One region of the Streptomyces sp. NPDC059371 genome, then DNA from elsewhere that is predicted to be linked to it. Evidence: riboswitches for the same ligand, from Rfam matches in the RefSeq annotation. Region 1 holds a riboswitch; each other region holds the start of a gene.

The links. A riboswitch is a leader RNA that binds a small molecule or an ion and turns the genes downstream of it on or off. The one in region 1 is predicted to bind cyclic di-AMP.
Region 2: it holds a riboswitch for cyclic di-AMP, as region 1 does, so the genes downstream of both, ACFXGX_RS37935 (NlpC/P60 family protein) here and ACFXGX_RS20620 (peptidoglycan DD-metalloendopeptidase family protein) in region 1, are expected to answer to the same signal.
Region 3: it holds a riboswitch for cyclic di-AMP, as region 1 does, so the genes downstream of both, ACFXGX_RS04600 (M23 family metallopeptidase) here and ACFXGX_RS20620 (peptidoglycan DD-metalloendopeptidase family protein) in region 1, are expected to answer to the same signal.

What each region holds. Positions count from the first base shown of each region.
Region 1 covers NZ_JBHYXD010000034.1:33,569-43,041, forward strand. The annotation lists gene ACFXGX_RS20600 (5-guanidino-2-oxopentanoate decarboxylase) at 1-148, shown strand, start outside; gene ACFXGX_RS20605 (Glu/Leu/Phe/Val dehydrogenase dimerization domain-containing protein) at 145-1,326, shown strand; gene ACFXGX_RS20610 (TetR/AcrR family transcriptional regulator) at 1,530-2,150, shown strand; gene ACFXGX_RS20615 (SGNH/GDSL hydrolase family protein) at 2,871-3,656, opposite strand; gene ACFXGX_RS20620 (peptidoglycan DD-metalloendopeptidase family protein) at 3,928-4,830, opposite strand; cyclic di-AMP (ydaO/yuaA leader) riboswitch at 4,835-4,990, opposite strand; gene ACFXGX_RS20625 (tyrosine-protein phosphatase) at 5,646-6,443, shown strand; gene ACFXGX_RS20630 (DUF6126 family protein) at 6,472-6,588, opposite strand; gene ACFXGX_RS20635 (helix-turn-helix domain-containing protein) at 6,615-7,253, opposite strand; gene ACFXGX_RS20640 (aspartate aminotransferase family protein) at 7,437-8,837, opposite strand; gene dxs (1-deoxy-D-xylulose-5-phosphate synthase) at 8,834-9,473, opposite strand, start outside.
Region 2 covers NZ_JBHYXD010000117.1:15,763-25,235, reverse strand. The annotation lists gene ACFXGX_RS37965 (PspC domain-containing protein) at 1-443, opposite strand, end outside; gene ACFXGX_RS37960 (PspC domain-containing protein) at 621-1,910, shown strand; gene ACFXGX_RS37955 (LuxR C-terminal-related transcriptional regulator) at 1,907-2,659, shown strand; gene ACFXGX_RS37950 (NlpC/P60 family protein) at 2,669-3,772, opposite strand; gene ACFXGX_RS37945 (hypothetical protein) at 4,216-4,569, shown strand; gene ACFXGX_RS37940 (tellurite resistance/C4-dicarboxylate transporter family protein) at 4,679-5,659, opposite strand; gene ACFXGX_RS37935 (NlpC/P60 family protein) at 5,794-6,963, opposite strand; cyclic di-AMP (ydaO/yuaA leader) riboswitch at 6,971-7,140, opposite strand; gene pcrA (DNA helicase PcrA) at 7,484-9,473, shown strand, end outside.
Region 3 covers NZ_JBHYXD010000005.1:16,322-25,794, forward strand. The annotation lists gene ACFXGX_RS04575 (MFS transporter) at 1-204, shown strand, start outside; gene lhgO (L-2-hydroxyglutarate oxidase) at 362-1,567, shown strand; gene trmB (tRNA (guanosine(46)-N7)-methyltransferase TrmB) at 1,725-2,561, shown strand; gene ACFXGX_RS04590 (PrsW family intramembrane metalloprotease) at 2,651-3,997, shown strand; gene ACFXGX_RS04595 (aldo/keto reductase) at 4,063-5,007, opposite strand; gene ACFXGX_RS04600 (M23 family metallopeptidase) at 5,151-6,185, opposite strand; cyclic di-AMP (ydaO/yuaA leader) riboswitch at 6,197-6,353, opposite strand; gene ACFXGX_RS04605 (PP2C family protein-serine/threonine phosphatase) at 6,569-7,639, opposite strand; tRNA gene ACFXGX_RS04610 (tRNA-Met) at 7,925-7,998, opposite strand; gene ACFXGX_RS04615 (dihydrofolate reductase family protein) at 8,083-9,225, opposite strand; gene ACFXGX_RS04620 (MarR family winged helix-turn-helix transcriptional regulator) at 9,306-9,473, shown strand, end outside.

The DNA.
Region 1 (9,473 bases):
CGCTCCGGTCGACCTGCCCGTCCTGGCCCGCGCCTACGGAGGACAGGGCACGCACGCGTACACCCCGGACGAGCTGGGCGCCGCGCTCGCCGAGGCGCTGCGCACCCCCGGCCCCACCCTGATCGCCGTCCCCGAGGAGACCCGATGACCGCCGCCCCCCTGATGACGCTCACCTGGACGGACCATGTCACCGGCCGTCCGGGGTTCCTCGTCGTCGACCGGCTCGTGCGGGGCGTCTCCAGCGGCGGTCTGCGGATGCGGCCCGGCTGCACGCTGGAGGAGGTCACCGGGCTCGCCCGCGGCATGACCATGAAAGAGGCGCTGCACTACAACCCCGAGGGCCGGTACATCCCGCTGGGCGGCGCCAAGGGCGGGATCGACTGCGATCCCCAGGACCCGGCGGCGTACGGACTGCTGGTGCGCTACCTGCGCGCCATGCGGCCCTACATCGAGAGCTTCTGGACCACCGGCGAGGATCTCGGGCTCAGCCAGGACCTGGTCGACCGGGCCGCCGGGGAGGCGGGCCTCGTCTCGTCCATCCAGGCCGTGTACCCGCTGCTCGACGACGAGGTGGCGGCCCGGCGGCGCCTCGCGGACGCCTTCGCGGTCGAGGTGGACGGCATCGGCCTCGACGAACTGGTCGGCGGCTGCGGGGTCGCCGAGTCGGCGCTCGCCGCGCTGGACCGGGCCGGCACCCCGTACGCGGGAACGCGTGTCGCCGTGCAGGGACTCGGCACCATGGGCGGGGCCACCGCGCGCTTCCTCGCGCGCGCGGGACTCAAGGTCGTGGCCGTCGCCGACGTCAAGGGAACCATCGCGAACCCGGACGGCCTCGACGTCGAGGCATTGCTCGCGGCGCGGGACTTGTACGGGACGGTCGACCGCGCGGTGCTGCGCCCGGCCGACCGCGAACTCCCCGGTGACGCCTGGCTGTCCGCCGATGCCGAGGTGCTGGTGCCCGCCGCGGTCTCGTACGCGATCGACACGGCGAACCAGCGGGAGATCAAGGCCCGTTGGATCGTCGAGGCGGCCAACATGCCCGTTCTCGCGGACGCGGAGCAACTGCTCGCCGCACGCGGGATCACCGTCCTGCCGGACGTCGTGGTCAACTCCGGCACGAACGCGTGGTGGTGGTGGACCCTGTTCGGCGACATCGGCGCCGACGCGGACGAGGCGTTCGCCCACACCCGGCTTTCCATGCGCGCCCTGATCGACCGGACGCTCGCGCGCGCGGAGGCCGACGGCACGACCCCGCGGGCCGCCGCCCACGCCATCGTCACCGACCGGCTCCCGGTCATCGCGGAGCGGTTCGGCTGGTACCGCTGAGGACCCGGTCACGACCAGCCGCACGCGCGCTTGACGCGTACTCACGAGGATCGTGACCCGTGCCCACGAGGAGGGCCGCATCAAGGCGGACCACCAGTTCGCCGACCGACGGCGGGCGGGGCCGGCCGGAGTCCGCGGGAGCCGCTCCGGGACGCCGCCGCTCCCGCAGGGCTTCCGGCGAATGGGCTGTGTAGGGTTGCCGCGTGGCGAGAGTCCGGTTGAGTGTGGCGGAGCGGCGTGAGGAGTTGCTGCGGGCCGCCGTCGAGCAGATCGAGGCGCGGGGCGTCGCGGCGGTACGGATCGCCGACGTGGCCTCGGTTCTCGGCGTGAGCAACGCGCTGGTGCTGTACCACTTCTCGACGAAGGAGAAGCTGGTCGCCGCCGCGTTCACCCACGCCGCCGAGGACGACCTCGCCCATCTGCGCAAGCTGCTCGGCCGTCGCACGACAGCGCTGCGCCGCCTTCGTGCCGCCGTGCGCTGGTACGCCCCGACCGGACAGGCCAAGGGCTGGCGGCTGTGGATCGAGGGCTGGGCGGTCGCCCTGCGGGAGCCCGCGCTGTGTGAGGTCACCCGCGGCCTCGACCGGCAGTGGAAGGCCGCCATGACCGAGGTGATCGCGGAGGGTGTGGCCGCCGGCGAGTTCCGCTGCCCGGACCCCGCGAGCGCGGTCCTCAGACTCACGGCGCTGCTGGACGGCTTGGCGGTCCAGATGACCGCGTACTCCGGAGCGGTGTCGCGGGCACGCACCCAGGAATGGGCCGACGAGGCCCTCGCCCGCGAACTGGGCCTGGAACGCGCGGCGTTGATGGCAGCGGTGCGCTGACCCTCGCGCGGGGGCGAGGCAGAGGCGGGGTGCGTCGAACGGCCTCGGATCGCAATCTGGCCCCGGCCCCCGACCCGAACTCGGACCCCGACCTGGCCTCGGGTCCCGACCTCGACCCGACCTCGGGTCACGAACCCGCCCCGGATCCCGGCCCGACCTCGGGTCACGAGCCCGACCCGGATCCCAACCCGGCCTCGGGTCACTACTCCGCCCCGGATCCCGACCTGGCCTCGGGTCACTACCCCGACCCGGCCCCCAACCCGACCTCGGATCACGGCCCCGACCCCGGCCCGGCTCCTCCCGCGTATCGCGCCTCACCCGACTCCACTGTTCGGACCGTGGCGACGGCGATCGTCCCGGAGCCGCCGGAAGCGAGTGGCGCTCCTGAACGCCCTGGGCGGGTGCGGCCGCGCTACGGGCACTCGGTCCCGGCCGGTCGGACCGGTCCCGGACGAGGTGCCAGTCGGCCGGTCGGCCCGGCCCCGCCGACCGAGCCGGTCCCGCCGGCTGAGGAATCCTGCAGGCCGTGCTGGTCCGCCGGCCGAACTGGTCCACCGGCCAAGGCGGTCCGGCCCGGTCAAGCCGGGACCGCCACCGCAGCCGGGCTCGCCGACCGTGCCGGTCCCGTCGGCCAAGCCGGGCTCGCCGGCCAAAGCCGGTCCCGCCGCCAGAGTCGGTGACGCCCGCCCAACCGGGACCGTCGGCAGGGCCGGTAGCGGCTCAGGCCACCGACTCGATGCGCAGCTTGATGTCGTCCGGGGACAGGGCCCCCTTGGCCGAGACGTGATCGCCCGAGGACTCCCCGCGCAGTCGCCGTCCGATCCACGGGACCAGATACTCGCGCGCCCACTGGATGTTGTCGCGGCGCACCTCCAGCGTGCCGCGCGGCGGCAGGGGCGGCCAGGGCTGGTCCGGGTCGGCCGGGACCTCGAGGCCGAGTACCTGTCCGGCACGGAGCGCCACCCGGGTGTGCCCCTCGGGCGAGAGGTGCAGCCGGTCGCCGTCCCAGGCCCGGCGGTCCTGGACCGTCTTCAGGGACCAGAGGTCGAGGACGGGACAGCCGTAGCGGTCCGCGATGGCCCGCACATGTCCGTTGTAGGTGGCGATCTTGCCGCGCAGATGCTTGAGCACGGGAACGTCACGGGTGTCGAAGCCGGTCGTCACCATGACGGTGCCGACGGCGGAGGTGAGGTCGGCGATCGCGCGCTCGAAGCGCTCCGCGACCTCGTCGGGGTCGGTGCCGGGGCGGATGATGTCGTTGCCGCCGGCGCAGAACGAGACCAGGTCCGGGCCGAGTTCCTTCGCCCTCTGGAGCTGGGACTCGACGATCTGGTCGAGCAGTTTGCCGCGCACGGCGAGATTGGTGTAGTCGAAATCGCCCTCGGGCCTGCGGTCCGCGAGAAGTACCGCGAACCGGTCGGCCCAGCCGACGAAAGCTCCGTCGGGCCCGGGGTCGCCGACGCCCTCGGTGAAGCTGTCCCCCACCGCCACGTACGACCCGATCACTGATCTCTTGTCACTCTTCGAATCGTCTGCCACATCAAGCATGATTCACCTATTGATGTGAGCTACGCGACCGTAGGGAAGGGTTGACGGACGGTGAGATAAGCCACTCGCCAAGCATTGGTCAACTCTGGAATAAGGCCCGCGTCAAGGATGTTGAGGCAGCGATCGACTCGGGGCCGCGCCACGGGAACACCGAAGGCCGGACCCAGGGGATCATGGGGTCCGGCCTTCGGAGATCTTCCTGCCGTCAGGAGCAGGAGGAAAAGGGGCGTCAGCCCACGGCGACACCGTGCGAGCGCAGGTACGCGACCGGGTCGATGTCGGAGCCGTAGTCCGGCGTGGTGCGGATCTCGAAGTGCAGGTGCGGTCCGGTCACGTTGCCGGTCGCGCCGGAGAGGCCGATCTGCTGCCCCTCGGTCACGGTCTGCCCCGCCGAGACGGACAGCGACGACATGTGGGCGTACTGGGAGTACTTGCCGTCGGCGTGCTGGATGACGACCTGGTTGCCGTAGGCGCCGCCCCAGCCCGCGGAGACGACGGTGCCCGCCGCGATGGACTTGAGCGTGGTGCCGGTCGGGACCACGAAGTCCACGCCCGTGTGGTAGCCGCTGGACCACATGCTGCCCGCCACCTTGTAACCGGTGCCGACGCTGCTGCTGTCGACCGGCAGGGTGTAGCCGGAGGAGCTGTTGGTGGAGGCCGTGTCGGACGCGGTCGTGTCGTCGGCCGGGGTCGCCTGGGCGGGCTTCGCCGAGGTGGTCGTCCGAGTGGCCGACTGCGTCGCCGAGTGGGCGGCGGAGGCGGCCTTCTTGCCGAGCGACAGCTTCAGACCGGGGTGGATCAGCGACGGGTCGCTGCCGATCGCGGAGCGGTTGTCCGCGTAGATCTTCTTCCAGCCGCCGCCGACGTTCTGCTCGTCGGCGATCTTCGAGAGGTAGTCACCGCGCTTCACCGCGTACGTCTTGACCGCGGCGGTCTTGGCGGACTTCTCGGCGGGGGCGGCGGTCGCGGCCTTCTCGACATGGTGCGCGACGGCGGTGGCGGGGGTCGCGGCCTGGGCGCCCGACGCTCCCATCAGGGGCAGCGCGAGTGCGGCGCCACCGGTTCCGGCCACGGCTATCGAGCGGGTGAAACGCAGGGACTTGGGACGGCGGTGCTTACCCTTCGCGGGCATGACGAATTCCTCTCCGGCGCCTGCGGGGTGAGCTGTCGGGTGCGGGCTGGAGATGCCCGGCCGCTGCTGCGCGGCTGTACCCCTAGCCTGTTCCGGAGACCGGACCAGGCACGGAACCTGTGGGTCCCCCGCTCCTGCCGTGTACGGGTGAGTGTGCGGATTCCGGGCGGCGGCAGGATTGGGCGTCCGTCCGGATTGAGGCAGAACGTAAGCGAGATGAGAGCGCGTCGACAACTATGGGCGGTTTCTGTGCGCTCGCCTTTCTTGATCCATGCGGAAATCGTCGTCACCCTCCGTGGAGTGACGATCTTCCGGACCTCTCAACCCGCCCGTGAATCCTGGCGGGTTGAGAAATGAGGACGGCAACGCATCGTCACGAATATGACGCTCCTCACGCGACTCGCCCCAGGGTGCCCTATTCCAGGGCCAGTTGTAACGAAGGTGCCTATTCGGACAGAAAGGTCAGATGCGACGCAGGCGGATATCCGGCACATCCGGATCTCTGTATGAGGCGGCACGCAAAACGGCACACTCGCAATGCCGCATTTCATAGCAATTGCCCTGCAGGCCTCACGCGACGAGAAGGGTGCGACCAGCCCGACGGTCGGCCTCGCACATTTATCGAACGGGCATTCGATCCAGTGAGCTGTGGAGCACCGCTTCCAGGGCTTTCCGTACGCGAGAAGGCCGCCTGTGGACAACTCATTGCCCGAGGAACCTATGTCGTATCGTCGACAGCGCAAGCCGGTACAACTGCCGACGAGCGGCGCCGAGTCCAGCCCGGCGACGCCGACGGCCGAATGGGAGGAGCCCCCGTGACGCAGCAGGTCCCGTCGACCGAGCCCGAGCTCGGCGGAGTGCGGAACTTCCGCGACGTGGGCGGACTGCCCACCGCGGACGGCCGGCGAGTGCGCTACGGGCATCTGTTCCGCAGCGGCCACCTCGCGCACGCCACGGAGGAGGACGCCGCGTTCCTCGCCTCCCTGGGTCTCCACACGATCTTCGACTTCCGCAACGCCGCGGACCAGAAGCTGGAGGGCCCGGACGTCGAACTGCCGGGCGTGCGGAACGTGAACCTCCCGCTGAGCGACCCGGCGGACGGCAGCGAGTTCTGGAAGATGGTCCGCGACGGCGACATCGACCAGCTTCGCGGGCTCCTCGGCGACGGCAAGGGCGCCAACCGGATGATCAACTCCTACCGCACGATCATCAGGGAACGCACGGCCGAGCACGCGCAGGTGCTGCACGCCCTGGCCGACGACAGCGTGCCCGCGCTGATGCACTGCGCGGCGGGCAAGGACCGCGCCGGGCTGTCCATCGCGGTCACCCTGCTCGCCCTCGGCGTCGAGCGCGAGGCGATCGTGACCGACTACCTGGAGTCGAACGCCGCCCACCGCCGCTACAAGGTCCACCGCAGCGGCTCCTCGGCCGGCACCTACTCCCCCGAGGTCATGGAACTGCTCAGCCCGCTGTTCGACGCGCGCGCCGAGTACCTGACAGCCGCCTTCGAGACGATCGAGGAGAACTGGGGCAGCGTCGAGGCCTACCTGGAACAGGGGCTGGGGCTCACGCCGGAGCTCCGGGAGCGCCTTCGCGCGCGGCTCCTGGACTGAGCCGAAGCCACGCTCCCCGACCCGGGCGCTACTGGTTCTGCGCGCCCAGCGTGAAGAGCAGGTAGATGAAGGCCGCGAACAGGTGGCCGACGGCGACGTAGATGATCAGCCGCACCCACAGGGCGCGAGGGAACTTGTCCTCCATGGACCGGCGGCGTTCCGTGGGTTCGGTCATGACGTCTCTCCCGGGGTGGGGTGGCCCGTCGCCGGGCCGAGGCACAGCGCGGCGACGGGGCTCTGCAGCAGGGTGTGTACGAAGAGGAGATCGGCTCCGTCGCGCTCGGCGGCGGCGATGCGGTGCGGGGTCAGCGAGTCGAAGTGGGCGCTGTCTCCCGGCGCGAGGATGTGCGCGGTGTCCCCGAGGCGCAGACTGAGCCGCCCCTTGAGGACGTACAGCCACTCCTCGCCCGGGTGGACGCGCACGATGTCGCCCTGGGAACCGTAGGGGACGTGCACACGCAGGGCCTGCATGCCGCGGCCCGCGGAGCCCGCCTGCCAGTAGGTCCAGCCGCCCGCCGGGGCCGGCTCCATTTCGGCGGCCCGTACGACCGCGTCACGGTCGGGGACCGTCTCGCCGAGCAGTTCGGAAACCGTCGTACTGTAGACACGGGCCAGCGTGAGCAGCATCGGCAGCGAGGGCTGGCGCTGCCCGGTCTCCAGCCGGGACAGATGGGCGGGCGAGAGTCCGGCGGCGCGGGCGGCGGCCTCCAGCGTGAGAGACGCGCCGCGGCGCAGGGCGCGGAGCCGGGGCGCCACGGCGTGCAGCTCGGCGGACGGCTCTTCGGCCGTCCCTGGATCGGCAGTGCTCATGGAACCATTGAGCCAAACAATTGCCTCTGGGGCAATATTATTGCCCCAGAGGCAAAAGCCTCGCCGGACACGATCCATCTCGCCCGGCCGCATCCCCGCCGGTCGCCGGCCGCACCCGCACCGCCTCGCCGGCTGCCGGCCGCACCCGCACCGCCCGCGGCGGGCCGTCGGTCCGGCCGGGTCTCAGCGGTTCGCCACCGCCTGCTTCACCAGCGTCTTCCCGAAGTCCCACATCAGCCCGCCGCCGTTGTGCGCGTCCTCCATCACCGCGGTGAAGGCCTCTACGAACCGGTCGACATCCCGCTCGTCGATGACCAGCGGCGGGATCAGTTTGATCACCTCCAGGTGGTCGCCGGAGACCTGGGTGAGGATGCGGTGCCGCTGGAGCAGCGGTACGACGACCATCTGCGCGAACAGCCCCTTGCGCGCGGCCTGCAGCATGGTCCAGCGGCTGCGCAGCTTGAGCGACGCGGGCCGCCCGAACTCGATGCCGATCATCAGACCCCGCCCGCGCACCTCGCTGAGCAGTTCGTAGCGGTCGACCAGGGCCGCCAGCCGGGATTTCAGCAGCTCTCCGGTGACGCGCGCGTTCGCGACGATCTGTTCGTTCTCCATCACGGAGAGCACCGCGAGACCCGCCGCCATGGCCTGCGCGTTGGAGCCGAAGCTCGCGGAGTGCACGAGGACCCGGTCCATGGAGGAGTAGACCTTCTTGAAGATCCAGTCCTTTCCGAGGGTCGCGCCCACCGGCACATAGCCGCCGGAGAGCGCCTTGGCGACACACACCAGGTCCGGTTCGACCCCCTCCTCGTGCTGGTAGGCGTAGAAGTCCCCGGTCCGGCCGAGGCCGGTCTGCACCTCGTCCGCGATGAGCAGCGCCTTCTGCCGGTGCAGCAGTTCCTGGGCGGCGCGCAGATATCCCGGCGGGGACTCGTGGACGCCCTTGCCCTGGATCGGCTCCACGATGAGCGCGGCGACATCGCCCTTCTTCAGCTCCCCGGCCAGGGCGTCGAGATCGCCGAGCGGGACGGCCGTGTCGGGCAGCAGCGGCGCGAAGCCGTCGCGGAAGCCGTCCTCGCCGTTCACCGACAGGGAACCGGTGGTCAGCCCGTGGAAGGCGTGCGCGCAGTACAGGATCCTCGGCCTGCCGGTCGCGTACCGGGCGAACTTCAGCGCGGTCTCGACGGCCTCCGTACCGCTGTTGCCGAAGAACACCCGGTCCAGGTGCGGGCTGTGGGTGAGCAGCCGCTCCGCGAGCAGGCCCGGCAGCGGCTGGCAGTCGAAGCGGGTGAGGTCGGCGAGCGAGGCGTCGAGGACGTCGTGGAGCGCCTGCCGGACGACGGGGTGATGGCGGCCGAGGCCCATCACCCCGAAGCCGGCGAGCATGTCGAGGTAGTCGTCGCCTTCGGCGTCCCAGAAGTGCGCGCCCTCGGCCCGTTCGTAGACCTTGTCGAAGCCGATGGTGTGCAGCATGCGCGGGAGCTGGTGGTTCAGGTACTTCGTGTGCAGTTCGTAGCGCTCGGCTCCGCGCTCGGCCAGGAGTGCGCCGAGGTCGAACTCCCCCTTCTGGGCAGGGTCGGTCATTCCTGTTTCTCCTTGGGCGACTCTTCCTCGGCCGGCCTGTCGGCGGCCTCCGTCAGCTCGTACGCGGCCTTGGCCCGCTCGTCCCTGATGGCCAGCCCGGCGCTGATCCGTCCGGCGATCTCCACGGGCGTGAGCCCGATGTCGGCCAGCACCTCGGCCCGTTTGGCATGCGCGAGGAACTGCTCGGGGATGCCGAACCGCCGTACGGGCACGTCGACTTCGGCGTCCCCGAGGGCCAGCGCGACGGCGGCGCCGACGCCCGAGGCCCGGCTGTTGTCCTCGACGATGGCGACGAGCCGATGGGCGGCGGCGAGGCCGGGCAACTCCGGGTCGACGGGCTTGACCCAGCGCGGGTCGACGACGGTGCAGCCGATGCCGCGGGACTCCAGCAGGTCGGCGGTCTGGAGGCAGACCGGGGCCATGACGCCGACCGCGACGAGCAGGACCTCGGGGCGCTCGCCCCGGTGCAGGACGTCGAGCCCGCCCACCCGGTCCACGGCGGGAACGACCGGACCGACGGACTCCTTCGGGAAGCGGATCAGGGTCGGCGCGTCGTCCACCGCCACCGCCTCCCTGAGCTGGGCCTTGAGCTGGTCGGCGTCGCGCGGCGCGGCGATCCTGAGACCGGGGACGACC
Region 2 (9,473 bases), on a different contig from region 1:
GCGAACGTCAGCACGCTGCCGTTCTTGAGCATGGACAGGAACACTCCGCAGCCGACCAGCGCGAAGAGCACGGCGGTCAGCGCGGGACCGTCGACACGGCCGGTGAGCAGCTTGCGGACCTCGTTCTCCTCTTCGTCGTCGTACGGGACGAAGAGCCACGCGAAGCCGTAGAAGATGAGGCCGATGCCGCCGGTCGCGGCGAGCACCGCGAGCACGATACGGAAGATCACCGGGTCCATGTCGCACTGCCGGCCGAGCCCCGCGCACACCCCGCCGAGCACCTTCTGCCGGCGGTCGCGCCGGAACCTGTGCGGTACCTCGGAGGCGGCGTCGGCGGCGGCGTCCGCCGGCCGTGCCGCGGCCGCTTCCCCGTGAGCACGCGGCTCGTCACCCGGAGCGGCGCCGGGCTCCGGCTCCGCCGCCGCGTGCTGCTGATCTGTCATGCGTCCATGGTGACGGGCGGGACGGCGCGGCGGCAGTCGGGATGACCCTGGCCGAACCCTGATATCCGCCCGGAAGGGGAGGGCGGGGGCTCTTCGAAGGCCGGTTCTCGAAGATCAGGGGAGTATCCGGGGCCGACCCTGATGCTCCGCTCCGCCGGGCGTGTGAACATCGGTGGCATGCCGGAAGCCGCAGTCCTGCCCACCGACGACCCGCGGCCCCCGCGCAAGCTCTACCGAAGCAGCGACGGACGCTGGCTCGGGGGAGTGGCGCGAGGGCTCGCCGGGCATCTCGGGCTGCCCGTGGTCTGGGTGCGGCTGGTGTTCGTCGGACTGTTCATGGCGGACGGGCTGGGCGCGCTGCTGTACGCCGCGTTCTGGTTCTTCGTGCCGCTCGGCGTCGGCGGCGTCGGCTCCGGCCGTACCCCGGCGTTCACCACCGAGACCTCGCCCGACGGCCGGCGCAGACTGGTGGCCCGCAAGCCGGACAAGGGCCAGATCGTCGCCCTTCTCCTCATGGTCGTCGTGGCCATGGTCTTCGTCGGCAACGTGAATCTCGGCGGCGGCACGAAGGCGTATCTGTGGCCGACGGTCCTCGTCGGCGCGGGCGTCGCCCTGGTCTGGCGCCAGGCGGACAACGCGCGGCGGGCCCGCTGGGCGGAGGTCGGCCGCCGCCGCCGTACGCTCTCGCTGCTGCGGTCCGCGGCGGGCGTGCTCCTCGTCACCGCCGGCGTCTCCGGAATCTTCGTCCTCCAGGGCTCCGCGGCCCACCTCGGCTCGGTGCTCCAGGCGGCGCTCGCGGTCCTCGTCGGTGTCGCGCTGCTCGCCGGCCCCTATCTGATCCGGATGACCCAGGACCTCTCCGAGGAGCGCCTGATGCGCATCCGTGCGCAGGAACGGGCGGAAGTCGCCGCCCACGTCCACGACTCCGTGCTGCACACCCTCACCCTGATCCAGCGCAACGCGGAGAACGCGAACGAGGTGCGCCGCCTGGCCCGTGCCCAGGAGCGGGATCTGCGGGCCTGGCTCTACAAACCGGACGGCAGCGGCAAGGACGAGGACGAGGAGCCCGCCACCCTCGCCGAGGCGGTCCGCGGCCATGCCGCCGAGGTCGAGGACAAGCACGGCGTCCCCATCGAGGTCGTCGTCGTGGGCGACTGCCCGCTCGACGACCGGCTGACCGCGCAGATGCAGGCGGCGAGGGAAGCGATGGTGAACGCGGCCAAGTACGGTGGCGAGGGCGGCGCCGTGCAGGTCTACGCCGAAGTCGAGGGCAGGACGGTCTTCGTGTCCGTCCGCGACCGCGGCCCCGGCTTCGACCTCGACGCGATACCCGCCGACCGCATGGGCGTCAGAGAATCGATCATCGGCCGCATGGAGCGCAACGGCGGCACGGCGCGACTGCGCGCGGTGCCGGACGGCGGCACGGAGGTCGAGCTGGAGATGGAGAGGGCGGAGAAAACGTCATGAGCGACACGAACGAGCCTGTGGAGTCCGGCGGTTCGGCCGCGGATACCTCCGGTGCCACCGCATCCGCGGGCGCCGACGCCGAGGGCGGGCGCCGGGTGCGCGTGGTGCTCGTCGACGACCACCGCATGTTCCGTACGGGGGTCCAGGCCGAGATCGGGGAGACCGCGCGGACCGGCGTCGAGGTGGTCGGTGAGGCCGCGGACGTCGACCAGGCGGTCACGGTCATCACGGCCACCCGCCCCGAGGTCGTCCTTCTCGACGTCCACCTACCCGGCGGCGGCGGTGTCGAAGTACTGCGCCGCTGCGCTCCGTTGATGGCCGACGCCGAGCGGCCGGTCCGGTTCCTCGCGCTGTCCGTGTCGGACGCGGCGGAGGACGTGATCGGCGTGATCCGCGGCGGCGCCCGGGGATACGTGACCAAGACGATCACGGGCACGGATCTCGTGGACTCCGTCTTCCGCGTCCAGGACGGCGACGCGGTCTTCTCCCCGCGCCTCGCCGGATTCGTCCTCGACGCCTTCGCCTCCACCGACGCCCCGCCCGTCGACGAGGACATGGACCGCCTCACCCAGCGCGAGCGCGAGGTCCTGCGCCTCATCGCCCGGGGGTACGCGTACAAGGAGATCGCCAAGCAGCTCTTCATCTCCGTCAAGACGGTCGAGTCGCACGTCTCGGCGGTCCTGCGCAAGCTCCAGCTCTCGAACCGGCACGAGCTGACCCGCTGGGCGACGGCGAGGCGACTGGTCTGACCCCGGGGTTCAGGCGACCCGGGTGGCCCCCGCGAAGGGCATCTCGCTGATCGGGGCCACCCGCACCGGCGCCGACGGATTCGGGGCGTGGATCATCTGGCCGTTGCCGATGTAGATGCCCACGTGGGTGATGCCCGCGTAGAAGAACACCAGGTCGCCGGGCTGGAGTTCGGAGAGGGTGACCCGCCGGCCGGCGTTGATCTGGGAATAGGTCGTGCGGGGCAGGGAGACGCCCGCGGAACGGTAGGCGGCCTGGGCGAGCCCCGAGCAGTCGAACGCGTTGGGACCGGTGGCGCCCCAGACGTAGGGGCTGCCGAGCTTCGCGTAGGCGTACGCGACGGCGTCCGCCGCCCGGGAGTTGGGCGCCGCCGCGGTGTCCGCTCCGGCGGCACCGGACGCGTCGGACGTGCCGGGCGACGCGACCGGCGCGGGGTCGCGCGACGCGTCGCGCGAGACGTGCTGCCGGTCGTTCGCGCCGCCTCGTTCCGCGTACCGCGTGCGCTGCTCCGGAGTGAGGCGGTCCAGCAGCCGGCGTGCCGCGGTGAGCTTCTCGTTGACCGTCTTCTTGTGTTGCTTCAGCTCGGTCTGCCGCGACTTGAGCCTGGCCAGTTCGACGTTCGCCGCCCCGCGCAACTGCTCCAGCTCGCGGAGCTGTTTGCGCACCCCGGCGATCTCCGCCGACTGCCGGGTGCCGACCCGCTCGGCGAGCGCGGCCCCGTCCAGATACTGATCGGGGTGGTCGGAGAGCGCGAGCTGCACCACGGGGTCGAGCCCACCGCTGCGGTACTGCGCCGCCGCCATCGAACCCAGCGCGTCCCTGGCCGAGTTGAGCCGGTCCTCCCGGCGGGCCGCCTCGTCGCGGAGCTTGCTCAGCCTCGCCTCCGCCTGGCCGGCCTTCTCCTTGGCGCCGTCGTACTTCTGGGTGGCGGCCTCCGCCTCCTCGTACAGCTTGTCGACCCTGGCCTTCACCTGTGCCGGGGAGAGCTGGGGGTCGGCGTGTCCGATCCCGTCGAAGCCGGTGGCCGTCGCCGCGCCCGCGAGGGCGATGGTGACTGCTGTGCGGGCCGTGTTTCCGCCGACCGAGCGCTGTCTGGCCTTGCGGTGCGCTGCCACGAGGGCCCACATCCTTCCGTGCGACCGCCCCTGAGGTGCGGTCAAGCGGTGACATGTCCGGCGGCGGCGCACACAGGGGGAGCGGGCCGCCGCCGGACCTTCTCGGCGGTGGTGTCCGACTGCCGTCCCTGGCCCGGACGGTGGTGGGGAGCCGGTCACCTGGTGGAGGACGCTAAACCTGAGAGTGCGCCGTTGGTAACGCTATGTACGGAACTATCGCGATTGGATCGACGGGCGACCAAATGTGGCCAAGATCCTGTCTGTACGGCATCGGCTTCACGCAGGGTCATGACCGAATCGGCGAATCCCGGACAGTTCGTACGGTGTTGGTGCTATGGGTGACACGCGACGGTCCGGTGGAGAGAGAGTGGAGGAAGGGGCGGCCCGGTCGGGAGGGGTCCGGTCGGCGGGGGCGTCAGGGGGTGCGATTAGGCTCCGGTCCCATGGGCGTACTCATCCATCTCTTCGTCGGCCTGCACATCATCGGCATCGCCGCGCTCCTCGGCGGCTTCCTCACACAGATGAAGGCGATGGGCAGGGGCACCGCCCGCTTCGTCCCGGCGATGCTGCACGGCGCGCTGACCATGCTGGTGACGGGAGTCGCCCTGGTCGGGCTCAACCAGGCCGACGGCGGCACGGTCAACACCGTCAAGATCGGTGTGAAGCTGGCCCTGCTGATCGTGATCCTCGGGCTCGTCTATGTGAAGCGGGACGACGAGACGGTGGACAAGCGCCTCTTCGGCCTGGTCGGACTGCTGACCGTCACGAACATCTTCATCGCCGTCCTGTGGACCTGACCGGCGCGCACATCCCCCTACGGCTGCTGACCTGACCGGCGAATCACCCCGGCAACGGCGGACCTGACCGGCGGCCTCGCTCCCGTGACGCGCGGACCTGGCGGCCGCGTCATCGCCGTACTCCGGATCTGAAGGCGAGAGCGGTGCCCGCGACCGCCAGGAGCCACGCCGCCACCGCGATCCACAGCAGCACCTGTCCGGTCCCCTTGAGCCAGAAGACGTCGAGGGCGGCCGAGACCGCGAGGGTCGCCACCGCCGACATCCCCATCGGGAAGACGGACGACCAGCGCCGTACGTCGTACCGCGGGCGCGGCCACACCACCTCCGCGACGGCCAGCAGGAAGTAGCAGGCGAGGTCCAGCACGAGCAGCGCGCCGGTCGTGGCGCGCAGGACGCCCTGGTCGTCGTTGTTCCACAGATACGGATTCACGTCGTGCGCCACGACGAGTCCCGCTCCGGCCAGCGCCGAGATGCCCAGCGCGCCGGCCGCGATCCAGTGGTCCCCGGCGCCCTTCCGCACCTCCCACGGGTCGAAGTTCGCGAGCGAGAGGACGTAGAGCGCGATCCCCGCCCAGAACAGCGTCATCGCGGCATGCGCGAGCCAGTCCGAGCCCACCTCGCCGGCGATCGTCGAGCCGAGGACCGAGAGCCCCTGCGTGGCCACGCAGACGAGGAACACCTCTCCCGCCATACGGCGCCGCCAGTGCCGCAGGACGGTCAGCAGCAGGACGGGCCAGAGCACGGCCGACAGCGCGAGCAGGATTTCGGCGAGCGTCCGCCACCCCAGTGTGGAGAACCGGGTGCCGAGCACGGTGGTCGCCGCGACCGCGTCGAGCCCGGCGGGAGTGCCGGCGCGTCGCGCCCATTGCGCCCGGTCGCCCACCAGCCGGGCGAGGAAGTCCGAGGCGAGCCCGACCCAGGCGAGCGACGCGAGGAACAGCGCGATCCGGGACAGGACCTCGTAGCCGGTCAGGTGCAGCCCGATCGAGAGGATGCCGGTGGACATGACGGCGGCCCCGGCGGCGGGCGCCCACCCCGCCCACCAGGAGCGGAGCGGAATGGTGCCCGTCATGTCCGGTGTATCTGGCATGCGTCGATGCTAGGGACCCGCGGAGCGGTTGCGGGCGGGCCACGCGCGGGCGGCGACGAAAACGCGGGGCACGCGCGCGGAGATCGGGAGAGCTCGCACGCGTGCCCCCGCGCGAGGGGCTTCCAGGTCCCGGGCTACGCCGGGCGCACCACGCTGTGGATCGCCGAGGTGCCGTCGTAGTAGATCGACTCCTCGCGGACGTACGCTCCCGGCTTCGGCGCGTGGATCATCATGCCGTCGCCGATGTAGACGCCGACGTGGCTGATGTCGTCGTAGAAGAAGACCAGGTCGCCGGGCCGGGCGTCGGCGAGGGAGACCGTCGTGCCGGCGTTCACCTGGTCGTAGGTGACGCGCGGGAGGCTGACGCCGGCGGCCTTCCAGGCGGCCTGGGTCAGGCCCGAGCAGTCGTAGGAGTCCGGGCCGGTGGCGCCCCAGACGTACGGTTTGCCGACCTGCGCGCGGGCGAACGCGAGCGCCTCGGCCGCCTTCGACGAGGAGCCCGTGGCCGTCGATCCCGTCGACGACCCGGTCGTCGAGCCGGCGGCCGGGGCATCCGTGCTGTCCGACGACGGCTGCGCCCGCGCGGCCTTCTCGGCGGCGGCCTGCTGCTTCGCCAGCTCCGCCGCCTTGGCCGCGGCCTGATCCCGCTTCTTCTTCTCGATCGCCGCCAGCCGCGCCTTTTCCTCGGCGTTCAGCTTCGAGAGCAGGTCGCGGGCCTCGGTGAGCTTCCGCTGCACCGCGGCCTTGGACGTCTTGAGCTCCTTCTGCGAGGCGGTCAGCGACTCCAGGCTCTCGGTGGCCTCCGTCCGCTTCTCGGTGGTGGCGGCCTGCTCCGTGACGTAGTCGTCGACGGCCGCCTTCTGGCGGTTCGTCAGACGGCTCATGAGCTGGGTCTGGTCGAAGTAGTCCTGCGGGTTGTCCGCGAGCAGCAGGGTCGCGGTGCTGGGTGCGGCGGCCCCGGTGCGGTACTGCGCCGCGGCGAACGATCCCAGCTCCTCGCGCGCGCTGTTGAGCTTCTCGGTGCGCTGCGCGACGTCGTCGAGCAGGGTGTCGACGCGCTCGCGCTGCTTGGCGGTCTTCTCCCGGTTCGCGTTGTACTTGTCGGTGGCGGTCTCGGCCTGGTGGTAGAGGTCGTCGACCTTCTTCGAGACCGCTTCGATGCTGGGCCGGGGCTCGGCCGAGGGCGCGGCGTTGGCGGTCTGGGAGAGCAGGGCCACGGAGGTGAGGGCCGCCGTGGCGAGGGCGGGGGTCCGTATGCCTGCGATGCGCGCACCGGTGGGACGCGCCTTGCGGTGTGACGCCAAGAGAGGCGACTCCTTCCGTCATCCGCCTGCCGAGTTAGCTGTCGGGTTCGGGCGGGAGGTTCCGGAAGGCTGCCCTACGGTCCGTGCCCCACGAGGCGGTTGGACCGATTCACCCCAAAGTCGGTGGGTCCCCGGCTCCGGGGCCTCGCGGCGCACCGGATTCGGCGGAGGCCGCCCGGCCCGGCGGTGTTCGCCGGATGCGGTCGAGCGGCCTTCGAGCACGCTAGCCAACCGGTGTGGCCCGTGTGAAGGTTGATGCCCGATACGTCCGATACATTTTCGTGACCATTGCCGCACGCGCCGCCGGGAGCGGCCCGCGCACCCATCGGCCGACCCGGTCTCACGCCGGGTGACGTGAATGTCGCGTGCTGTTACGGGGTGCGGTGTCGGCGGGGAAAGGTGAGGTGTCGGCGGGGAAAGCGGTCACCCCTGGTGTCCGCCGGTCGCCTCGTCACGACTTCGGGCCGAGTTCTCGGGGTGGCGGCGGGCTGTCAGTGGGGCGGCCTAGACTCGGAGAGCGATGAGCAGCCTCTTTGACGACAGCTTCCTGGCGAACCTCAAGCCCTCCGCGGCCCACGAGGACGAACACCCGCCGCCGCCCGAGGACGATCACGTACCGGAGCCGGTTCCGGACGATCTGTTCGGCGGGAAGTTCGACCTGCCGCCGAGCCGGGACTCGTACTACCGGGACGGCGCGCCCCGGCCCGCCGTGGACCCCGCGGCCCTGCTGGACGGACTGAACGAGAACCAGCGCGCGGCCGTGGTCCACTCCGGCTCGCCGCTGCTCATCGTGGCCGGCGCCGGCTCGGGCAAGACCCGCGTGCTCACCCACCGGATCGCGCACCTGCTCGGCGAGCGCCAGGTCCACCCCGGCCAGATCCTCGCGATCACCTTCACCAATAAGGCCGCGGGCGAGATGAAGGAGCGCGTCGAGGCGCTCGTGGGCCCGCGCGCCAACGCGATGTGGGTGATGACCTTCCACAGCGCCTGCGTCCGCATCCTGCGCCGTGAGAGCAAGCAGCTCGGTTTCACCTCGTCGTTCTCGATCTACGACGCCGCCGACTCCAAGCGTCTGATGGCCCTCGTCTGCCGTGATCTCGACCTCGACCCCAAGCGGTTCCCGCCGAAGTCGTTCAGCGCCAAGATCTCGAACCTGAAGAACGAGCTGATCGACGAGGAGGACTTCGCCGCCCAGGCCACCGACGGCTTCGAGAAGACCCTCGCCCAGGCGTACGCGATGTACCAGTCGCGGCTGCGCGAGGCCAACGCGCTCGACTTCGACGACCTGATCATGACCACGGTCAACCTGCTGCGCGCCTTCCCGGACGTCGCCGAGCACTACCGCCGCCGCTTCCGGCACGTCCTGGTCGACGAGTACCAGGACACCAACCACGCGCAGTACGCCCTCGTCCGGGAACTCGTGGGGACCTCCGAGCACCCCGTGGACGTACCGCCCAACGAGCACGACCTGCCGCCCGCCGAACTGTGCGTCGTGGGTGACGCGGACCAGTCGATCTACGCCTTCCGCGGCGCGACCATCCGCAACATCCTCCAGTTCGAGGAGGACTACCCGAACGCGACGACGATCCTGCTGGAGCAGAACTACCGCTCCACCCAGACGATCCTGACCGCCGCCAACGCGGTCATCGAGCGCAACGAGTCCCGCCGCCCGAAGAACCTGTGGACCAACGCCGGCGCCGGCTCGAACATCACGGGCTACGTCGCGGACACCGAGCACGACGAGGCCCAGTTCGTCGCCGACGAGATAGACCGTCTCACCGACGCGGGCGAGGCGAGGGCCGGCGACGTCGCGGTCTTCTACCGTACGAACGCCCAGTCCCGTGTCTTCGAAGAGGTCTTCATCCGCGTCGGCCTGCCGTACAAGGTCGTCGGCGGTGTCCGCTTCTACGAGCGCAAGGAGGTCCGGGACGTCCTGGCGTACCTGAGGGTGCTGGCCAACCCCGAGGACTCGGTCCCCATGCGCCGCATCCTGAACGTGCCCAAGCGCGGCATCGGTGACCGCGCCGAGGCGATGATCGACGCCCTCGCGCAGCGCGAGAAGATCAGCTTCCCGCAGGCGCTGCGCCGCGTCGACGAGGCCTACGGCATGGCCGCGCGCTCCACCAACGCGGTCAAGCGGTTCAACACGCTCATGGAGGACCTCCGTACGATCGTCGAGTCCGGCGCGGGCCCGGCCACCATCCTGCAGGCCGTCTTCGAACGCACCGGCTATCTCGCCGAGTTGCAGGCCTCGACCGACCCGCAGGACGAGACCCGGATCGAGAACCTCCAGGAACTCGCCGCCGTCGCCCTGGAGTTCGAGCAGGAGGCCGGCGAGGGTGAGACCCCGGCCGGGCTCTCCGCGTTCCTGGAGCGGGTCGCGCTCGTCGCCGACTCCGACCAGATCCCGGACGAGGAGGACGGCAACGGCGTCATCACCCTGATGACCCTGCACACCGCCAAGGGCCTCGAGTTCCCCGTGGTCTTCCTGACCGGCATGGAGGACGGCG
Region 3 (9,473 bases), on a different contig from region 1:
GCGGTCGCCGAGCTGGAGTCCGGCAATCTGGACGCGGCGTGCGAGCAGGGCGTGCGGGCGGTGGAGGTCGCGGGGCGCATCTCCTCGGCGCGCACCACCGAGTACGTGAAGGACCTGCTGCACCGGCTGGAGCCCTACGGCGACGAACCGCGCGTGGTGGAGCTGCGGGAACGGGCCCGTCCGCTGCTGATGGCCCCGGCCTAGGCCGGGGACGGCTCCGGTCCGGAGGGGAGCGCCCGGCAGCCCGGGCGCGGACAGGGCGCCGCGGTTCCGCGGCGCGAAGGAAACACGGGGCACTGTCCCCGGGTTTGAGGGCATTGTCAGTGGCGCAGTGCACTATCGAGGCCGGGAGGTGGTGCGGATGCGGAGCGCGTACGACTGCGATGTGCTGGTGATCGGCGGGGGGATCGTCGGTCTGTCGACGGCGTATGCCATCACACGGGCGGCACCGGGCACCCGTGTGACGGTGCTGGAGAAGGAGTCGGGACCCGCTCGGCACCAGACCGGGCGCAACAGCGGGGTGATCCACAGCGGGATCTACTACCGCCCCGGATCCCTGAAGGCGCGGTACGCGGTCAAGGGTGCCGCCGAGATGGTCAAGTTCTGCGCGGAGTACGACATCGCGCACGCCGTCACCGGCAAGCTGATCGTCGCGACGGACAAGTCGGAGCTCCCCCGTCTGCACGGCTTGGTGCAGCGCGGCCGGGAGAACGGCATCCCGGTCAAGGAACTGGGCCCGGCCCAGCTCACCGAGTACGAGCCGGAGGTCCGTGGCCTCGCCGCCATCCACGTCGGCACGACGGGCATCTGCGACTACGTGGCGGTGGCCCGCCGGCTCGCGGAGGCCTCCGGGGCGGAGATCCGGTACGGGGCGCGGGTCGTGCGCGCCGACCGCCGCCCCCACCTCGGTGTCGCCGTGCGCACGGCCGACGGGACGATCGTCCGCGGGCGGGTGCTCGTCAACTGCGCGGGGCTGCACTGCGACGAGACGGCCCGGCTCACGGGCGACGACCCCGGGATGCGGATCGTCCCCTTCCGTGGCGAGTACTACACGCTGGCGCGGCCGGAGCTGGTGCGGGGCCTGGTGTATCCGGTTCCGGACCCCGCGTTCCCGTTCCTCGGCGTCCATCTCACCCGGGGTATCGACGGCGGGGTCCACATCGGCCCCAACGCGGTGCCCGCGCTCGCCCGTGAGGGATATGGCTGGGGAGTCGTCCGGCCCCGTGAACTGGGCGGGACCCTGTCCTGGCCGGGCTCCTGGCGGATAGCCCGGCGGCACTGGCGCTACGGAGCCGGGGAGCTGCGCCGGTCGGTGTCGAAGGCGGCGTTCACGGAGGCCGTGCGGCGGCTGCTGCCCGCGGTGAACCCGGAGGACCTGGTTCCCGCCGCCGCCGGTGTCCGCGCCCAGGCGGTCCTGCGGGACGGCACCCTGGTCGACGACTTCCTGATCAAGGAGGGCCCGAGGACCGTGCACGTGCTGAACGCGCCGTCCCCCGCGGCCACCGCGTCCCTCCCGATCGGCAGGGAGGTCGCCCGCCGGGCACTGGCGTCGCTGGCGGCGGTCTGAACACTCGGCCCGCCGACCACGGCGAACCACCCCGGCCGCGGCGAACCACCCCGGCCACGGCCCACCCACCGGCCGGGCCGCCCGCCGTCGGCCCGCGGACGCCCCGGCGCCGGGACGGACCGGCCCCTGCCGTCGCGCCCGTAAAATCGACCTCACTGTGTCTGATTTCCTCGACTCCACCGAAGAGACCCGGCCCGCCTCCGCCGAGGACGGCTCGCCGCGTCACCACCGTGCCCAGGGCGAGCCCCGCTTCCCCGGCGGTCCGCAGCCGGATCCCGCCGGCTCGCACTTCGAGCGGCGGATCCGGAGTTTCCAGCCGCGCCGGAGCCGGGTGACGACGGGACAGGCCGACGCGCTGCAGCGGCTGTGGCCGAAGTGGGGTCTGGACATCGACGGACGGCGCACGCTCGACCTGGCCGAGCTGTTCGGGGCGGACATCCCCGTCGTGCTGGAGATCGGCTTCGGCATGGGCGAGGCCACCGCGCAGATGGCGGCCGACGACCAGGGGACCGGGATCCTCGCCGTGGACGTGCACACCCCGGGGCAGGGCAACCTGCTCAGCCTCGCCGAGCGGAACAGCCTGGCCAACGTCCGCGTGGCCAACGGCGACGCGATCATCCTGCTCCGCGAGATGCTGCCGCCCGCCTCGCTGAACGGCCTGCGCGTCTACTTCCCCGACCCCTGGCCCAAGAAGCGGCACCACAAGCGGCGGCTGATCCAGCCGGAGTTCCTGGACCTCGCCGCGACCCGTCTCGCACCGGGCGCGCTCGTGCACTGCGCGACGGACTGGGAACCGTACGCCGAACAGATGCTCGACGTGCTGAGCGCGCACCCCGCCTTCGAGAACACCGTGCCCGACGGCGGTTTCGCGCCCCGTCCGGAGTTCCGGCCGCTGACCCGTTTCGAGGGCCAGGGACTGGACAAGGGTCATGTGGTGAACGACCTCCTCTTCCGGCGCGTACAGCATCGAGACCAGCACACCCCGGGCGTCTGACCCGCACACACCTGCCGGCGTCCACCGGGACATCCCGGGGACCCCGGCTGCCGTCGCGGGCCACGCCCTCCCTCGTTAGGGTCAATGCCGTGGCCATCCATCCGCCGTACCCGAACCGGCCCGGTGCCCCCACCGGGCGTGCGCCAAGACATCCGCACTGGTGGCAGCGCGGTTGGGTGCGGTACGGAGCCCTGATCACCCTGCTCGCGATGTCGGGTCTGGTGATCCTCGCCCTCGTCCGCGAACAGACCGGGACCGAGGGCTTCCTGGTCGGTCTCGGACTGGCCGTGTTCCCCGTGCCGCTGCTCATAGCCGCCTTCCGGTGGCTGGACCGGGTCGAACCGGGCCCCTGGCGCAACCTGTTCTTCTCCTTCGCCTGGGGCGCCTGCGCGGCCGCGCTCATAGCGATCGTCGCCAACAGCTTCGCCACCCGCTGGATCGCCATGACGACCGCGGATCCCTCGGGCGCCGACACACTCGGCGCGACCGTCATAGCGCCGGTCGTCGAGGAGTCGGCGAAGGCGGCGGCCGTCCTGCTCGTGTTCCTCTTCCGCAGACGGGACTTCACCGGGATCGTCGACGGTGTCGTCATCGCCGGGGTCACCGCAACCGGCTTCGCGTTCACCGAGAACATCCTCTATCTCGGCACCGCGTTCGGCACCGACCAGCTCAGCGGGGAGAGCGGGATCGCCTCCGTCACCGCGGCGACGTTCTTCGTCCGGGTGGTGATGTCGCCCTTCGCGCATCCCCTGTTCACCGTGCTGACGGGCATCGGCTTCGGCGTCGCGGCACTGTCCGCCGAACGCCAGCACGCGCGCCGGGTGCTGCTCCCCCTGACCGGTCTGCTGCTCGCGATGGGCATGCACGCGATCTGGAACGGCTCCTCGGGCTTCGGCCGGTTCGGGTTCTTCGGGGTGTACGCGGCGTTCATGGTGCCCGCGTTCGGGCTGCTGACCTGGCTCGTCGTCTGGACGCGGCAACGCGAGCTGCGGACCGTCCGCGCCGAACTGCCCGTGTACACCGCCGCGGGCTGGCTGGGCGCGGCCGAGCCGTGGGCGCTCGGCTCGATGCGGGCGCGGCAGCTCGCGCGCGAGTACGCCGGGCACCACTTCGGGAAGGGCGCGGCCCGCTCGGTGGCGGAGTACGAGGCGTACGCGACCTCGCTGGCGTTCCTGCGCCACCGGGGGCGCCGGGGCCGTGCGGGCGCCGACTTCGTCGTACGGGAGCGTGAGTTGCTGGAGGAGCTGTGGCGCCGCCGGGAGATCGCCCGTCCGGCTCTCGCCTACGCGGCCCGCGCCACGGCCCCGCTGCCCGTGCCGTCGCCCTGGCCGCCCCAGGGGTACGGGTACGTGACCCCGCCCGCGCGGCCGTACGGGTGGCCGGTCCAGGCGTCCGCGCCGGCCCCGTATCCCGCGTACAACCCGTACAGCTCGTAGCGCGGGACGGTCACGGCGCGGTGCGCCGGCGGGCATCACCGTGCACCGCGCCGACGGTCCGGCTGTTACGCCGACGCCTGCGAAAGGCGCGTCAGTTCGTCGTCCGTCAGCACCAGGTCCGCGACGCCGAGCAGGGCCGGGAGCTGCTCCACCGTGCGGGCGGAGGCGATCGGCGCGGCGACCGTCGGCTGTGCGGCCAGCCAGGCGAGGGCGACCGTCGGGACGGCGACGTCGTGGGCTGCCGCGATCTCGTCGAGGGCGGCGAGGACCCGTGGCCCGCGTTCCGTGGTGAGGTGCTTGGCCGCGCCGGCCGCCCTCGGAGAGTCGACCGTGGCGCCGGGGCGGTACTTGCCGGTGAGGAATCCGGCGGCGAGCGCGAAGTACGGGACGGCCGCCAGACCGGCCCGGGACGCGACCTCCAGCAGGGCGCCCTCGTAGGTGTCGCGCGAGACGAGGTTGTAGTGGGGCTGGAGCGCGACGTACCGGGCGAGGCCCTCGCGGTCGGAGAACTCCAGGGACTCCCGCAGCCGCTCCGGGGAGATGTTGGAGGCGGCGATGTGCCGCACCTTGCCGGCCCGCACCAGCTCGTCGAGGGCGCCGATGATCTCCTCGACCGGCACCTCCGGCTTGTCGAAGTGCGTGTAGTAGAGGTCGATGTGGTCGGTGCCCAGGCGGCGCAGTGACGCGTCGGCCGCGGCCTTGATGTTGGCACCGGACAGGCCGGGGTACGCGGGGTGCTGGCTGACCTTGGTGGCGACCACGATGTCCGCGCGGTTGCCGCGGCTCTTCAGCCACTTGCCGATGACGGTCTCGGACTCGCCGCCCTCGTTGCCCTCGACCCAGGCCGAGTAGGAGTCGGCCGTGTCGAGGAAGTTGCCGCCGGCGGCGGCGTAGGCGTCGAGCACGGCGAAGGACCGGGTCTCGTCGGCCGTCCAGCCGAAGACGTTGCCCCCGAGGGAGAGCGGGAAGACCTCGAGGTCGGACGAACCGAGTTTGCGAAGAGAAGTCATGTACGGCCTCAACGCCCCTACCGGATGGATGTATTCCACAATCATCGGGCGCGGTGGGCGCGGTGCGCGCCGCCGTCCGCGCCCGGACGACCGACAGCCCTGACGTCGGGGGGGTTGACGTCAGGGCTGCCGGAGATCGGAGATCAGGGGTTGATGCCCTTGCTCTGGAGCCATGCCATCGGGTCGATGCCGGTGGCGGCGCCGCCGGGGTGCACTTCGAGGTGCAGGTGCGGCCCGGTGACGTTGCCCGTGGCGCCCACGCGTCCGATGACATCGCCCGTGGCGACCTTCTGGCCGACGGTGACGCTGATCGACGACTGGTGGCAGAACCAGAGCTCCGTACCGTCGTCGAGGGTGAGGATCGTGCGGTAGCCGTACGCGCCGGCCCAGCCGGCCTCGGTGATGGTGCCGCTGTGGATCGCCTTGATCAGCGTGCCGGTGGGCGCCGCGAAGTCGAGTCCGGTGTGGTAGCCGGAGGACCACATGGAGCCGGCCTCACCGAAGCGCGAGGTCAGCGTGTACGACGAGGTCGGCAGCGAGTAGCTCTTGGCGAGCTCGGCGAGACGCTCGGCCTCGGCCTTCTGCTTGGCCGCCTCCTCCGCCTTCTTCTTCGCGGCGGTTTCCTTGGCCTGGGCCTCGTCCTGCTGCTTGGCGGCGGCCTGGACGGCCTTCTGCGCGGCGGCGGTCTGGACGGCCTTCTGCGTGGCGGTGTCGGCCTGGTTCTGCTGCGACTGGGCCTGCGCCATGATGCGGTCGCGCAGCGCCTCACCGGCGTCGCTGCTGCCCTGGGCCGTGTCGGCGCTGGTCAGACCGGCGGTGGTGAGCGGGGTCGTGGAGCCCTTGGGGGTGCTGGATCCGCCGTCCGATATCAGGGCCTTGGCCGACTCGGTGACCGACGACAGGTCGGGCAGTGAGATCGAGACGGGCGCCTTGCCCGGAGCGGCGCTGGCGATGCCACCACCACCGACGGCGGCTATGACACCGACGCCGAGAACCGTGGAGCTGCGGGCGAGTCCTCCGCCGCGCTGCTTGCCCGTGCGGTGCCGGCCGCGGACGGGAGCGAGGGAATCCGCGGTGGGGTTCCACTCCTCCCAGGGGCCCTCGTCCTTGCCATAGCCGAAGGTGTGGGCTTCGTTCGGCGTGAACGAGGTTGGCTGAGCGGGCCGGTTGGACGCCACCTGGGCGCACTCCTTTCCTTCCTTGCCGCCTACCGGGTTAGCTGACGGGTTCGGAGCAGGAAGGTCTCCTACGCGCGTACGGCCACCGTGCTTCCACGGCGGAATACGCTCGATTCACCCCACGAGTTGGTTCCCCGGTTCCCTTACGGGATTCGGCGCGTGCGCACGGAGCCGTCTCTTGTGACGGTTGTGACGACCGCGCTGCGTTATCGAACGTTAATAGACCCAGGCACCGAATTCCAAGCTGTTCTGACTGATCATTAACGCCTCTTGGCCAGGACTTTGGGGTCACGGACGATGAAAAACGGGCGAGTTGACCACGTGGCGCTTGCACGGATTTCCCTGACGGTAAGTCAGTCGTTATGCGGAGGGGCACGGTCCGATCACTGCTCGTGACGCCGGACGGCGAGCAGCGCCATGTCGTCCGTCAGCGGGCCGCCCGTGTGCTCGCGGACCGCCTCGAAGAGAGCGGTCAGCAACGCCTCGGGGCCGGGAAAGACCCGCCCGGCCAGCCAGGCGGCCGGATCGAAGAACTCCCCCCGCGCGTCGCGGGCCTCGGACAGTCCGTCGGTGTGCAGGAGCAGCGTCGCCCCGCGCGGAAATCCCTCCCGCAGCGTCGGGGCGGGCAGGCTTCCCAGTTCACTCATCCCGAGCGGCAGCGCGAATGACTCGGCGGTGAGGGTGACGAGCGTGCCGTCGGGATGCAGCAGCAGGGGCGGCGGATGGCCGCGGTTGACGACGCGTACGACCTCCTCGCCCCGCGGGACCTCGGCGAGGACGGCGGTCGTGAACCCCTCGACCGCGTCGATGCTGTCGCGCCGGGTGCCGGCGCGCGTCAGCGCCCGGTCCAGGCGCTCCGCGACACCCCCCAGGGTCGCCTCCCGCTCTGCCGCCTCCCCGAACGCCCCGACCACCGTCGCGACGGCGGCCACCGCGGTCATCCCCTTCCCCCGTACGTCCCCGACGACCAGCCGCACGCCGTACGGGGAGTCCTGCACCGCGTACAGGTCCCCGCCGATGAACGCGTCCTCCTGGGCCGCCTCGTACCGGGCCGCGACCTCGAGCCCGGCGATCCGCGCCTCGGGCTCGGGCAGCACGGCGCGCTGCGCGAACTCGGCGATCTCCCGGACGGAGGCGAGCCGTTCGTCGCCGCGCCGGACCACGGTGTTGATGAGGACGGCGAGGACGGCGGCCGTCGCCACGGTGACCACCTCGGTGACCGCGTCGACCTGAAGGACGATGTCGAGCACACAGTGCGTCACGAGGACCGCGCCCACGGCGAGGACACCGGCGAGAACGGTTCCGCGCAGCGAGTAGAGGGGCGCGGCGACCAGGGGCGCGGCCGCGAACAGGGGGGCCGCGGTGAATTCCGACGGGGTGAGGTAGTCGTAGACGATCCCGGCGGCGACGAGCAGCACGGGCAGGGCCCGGACGAAGGCGCGTGCCCTCACGATCCGGCGCGGGTCCGCTGCCGCCGGACCGGGCGACGGGACACTCCCGGACCCTCGGACACCGCGGGACGGCCGGCCGGCCCGGTCGTGAAACTGTCCGGTCCGCCGCTCACCTCCTGGCTGCCCCACCCGTCCAGAAGAACCGGCGCGGAGGCGGCGGGCAACCCCTGTGGCCCGACCGGGGGAGAAAGGCGCCGCCCGCCGGAACGGAACCGGCCGGAGAAAGACGGCGGGACAAACACCAAGGGCCGGAACTCATGAATCCGAGTTCCGGCCCTTGGCCTTCAGTAGCGGGGACAGGATTTGAACCTGCGACCTCTGGGTTATGAGCCCAGCGAGCTACCGAGCTGCTCCACCCCGCGTCGTTGAAATCAGTGTACGCCATCCGCGGGACCCGAAGCACACCCGTTCAAACCCGCCCCTCCAGCGGCGCGGGCACCCGCTCCCTACCGGGCCGCCAGATGCCGGTTGGGGGCCTCGGCGCGGTCCGCGTACTCGGGGAGGACGACGACCTCGGCGCCCGCGGCGGCGAGGAGCCCGTTCCCGTCGGCGTCCGTGACGAAGGTGTCGGGCTCGCGCCAGGCGGTGACGACCCGCCGTACACCGGCGTCGAGGATGAGCCGGGCGCACGGCGCGGGCCGGGAGGCACGGTGGGCGCACGGTTCCAGGCTGCTGTAGACGGTGGCGGCGGCCAGCCGGGGATCGGCCGGGTCGATCTTGGCGAGGGCGGCCTCCTCGGCGTGCACGACGGGGTCGCCGCCCTCACGGGAGTGGCCCCGGGCCAGCTCGGTCCCGTCGGCGGCGACCACCACGGCGCCCACGCTGAACGCGGTCTTCGAGGGCGGGCACAGCTCCGCCAGCTCGCAGGCGAGCTCCAGCCACCGCCGGTCGGCGGCGGAGGCGAGCGAGCCGGTGCCGGGCGCGGTGGGGACGTACCGGATGAGTACGACGTCGCCGACGGGCCGGGTCTCCACCAGCCGCATCCGGCCCGGGGGGTACGCCCCGGTCCCGAACAGCCGCGGCGCGTCCGGCTGCCCGACGAAGAGGGGGGCGACGGCGAGCTGCAGTTCGTCGGCGAGCTGCTCGCGCACGAGCTGGGTGTGGACCTTGCCGCCTCCTTCGACCATGAGGCGGCGCACCCCCCGTACGTCGTGAAGGTGTTCCAGCAGCACCCGCCAGTCGAGTCGGGGGCCGGTCGGGACGACGTCGACGCCGACGAGGCCGTCGAGCGCGGCGGCCGCGCGCGGCGCGCCCTCGTCCGTCGTGTAGACGACCTTCTCGCCGCCCGTGTGCCAGAACCGCGCGCGCGGGTCGAGCTCGCCGGAACCGCTGACGGTGACCTTCAGCGGATACTCGGGACGGCCGCCGGCGACCCGGGCCGCACGCCGTTCGGCGGAATTGACCAGGAGCCGCGGGTTGTCCGTGCGCAGCGTGCCCGCACCCACCAGGATCGCGTCGCTGGACGCCCGCACCTCGTCGACCCGGTCGAAGTCGGCCGGGCCCGAGAGCAGCAGCCGCTCGGGGCCGGTGTCGTCCAGGAAGCCGTCGAGGGAGACGGCGGCGGACAGCAGGACGTAGGGACGGGGCATCGGGACGCATCCTCCGGTCGCACGCGCACAGGAATCCGAGCGCAGTGGTTCAAGTTTTAAACAATACCTAGACTGGTCTCATGACGACCCGCTGGCTCTCCGCCGCCGAACAGCGCGCCTGGCGCTCGTACATCTCCGCGACCTCCCTCCTGGCGGACGCCATCGACCGCCGGCTGCAGGCGGAGGCGGGGATGCCCCACCTTTACTACTCCATCCTGTCCCGGCTGTCCGAGGCTCCGGACCGGCGG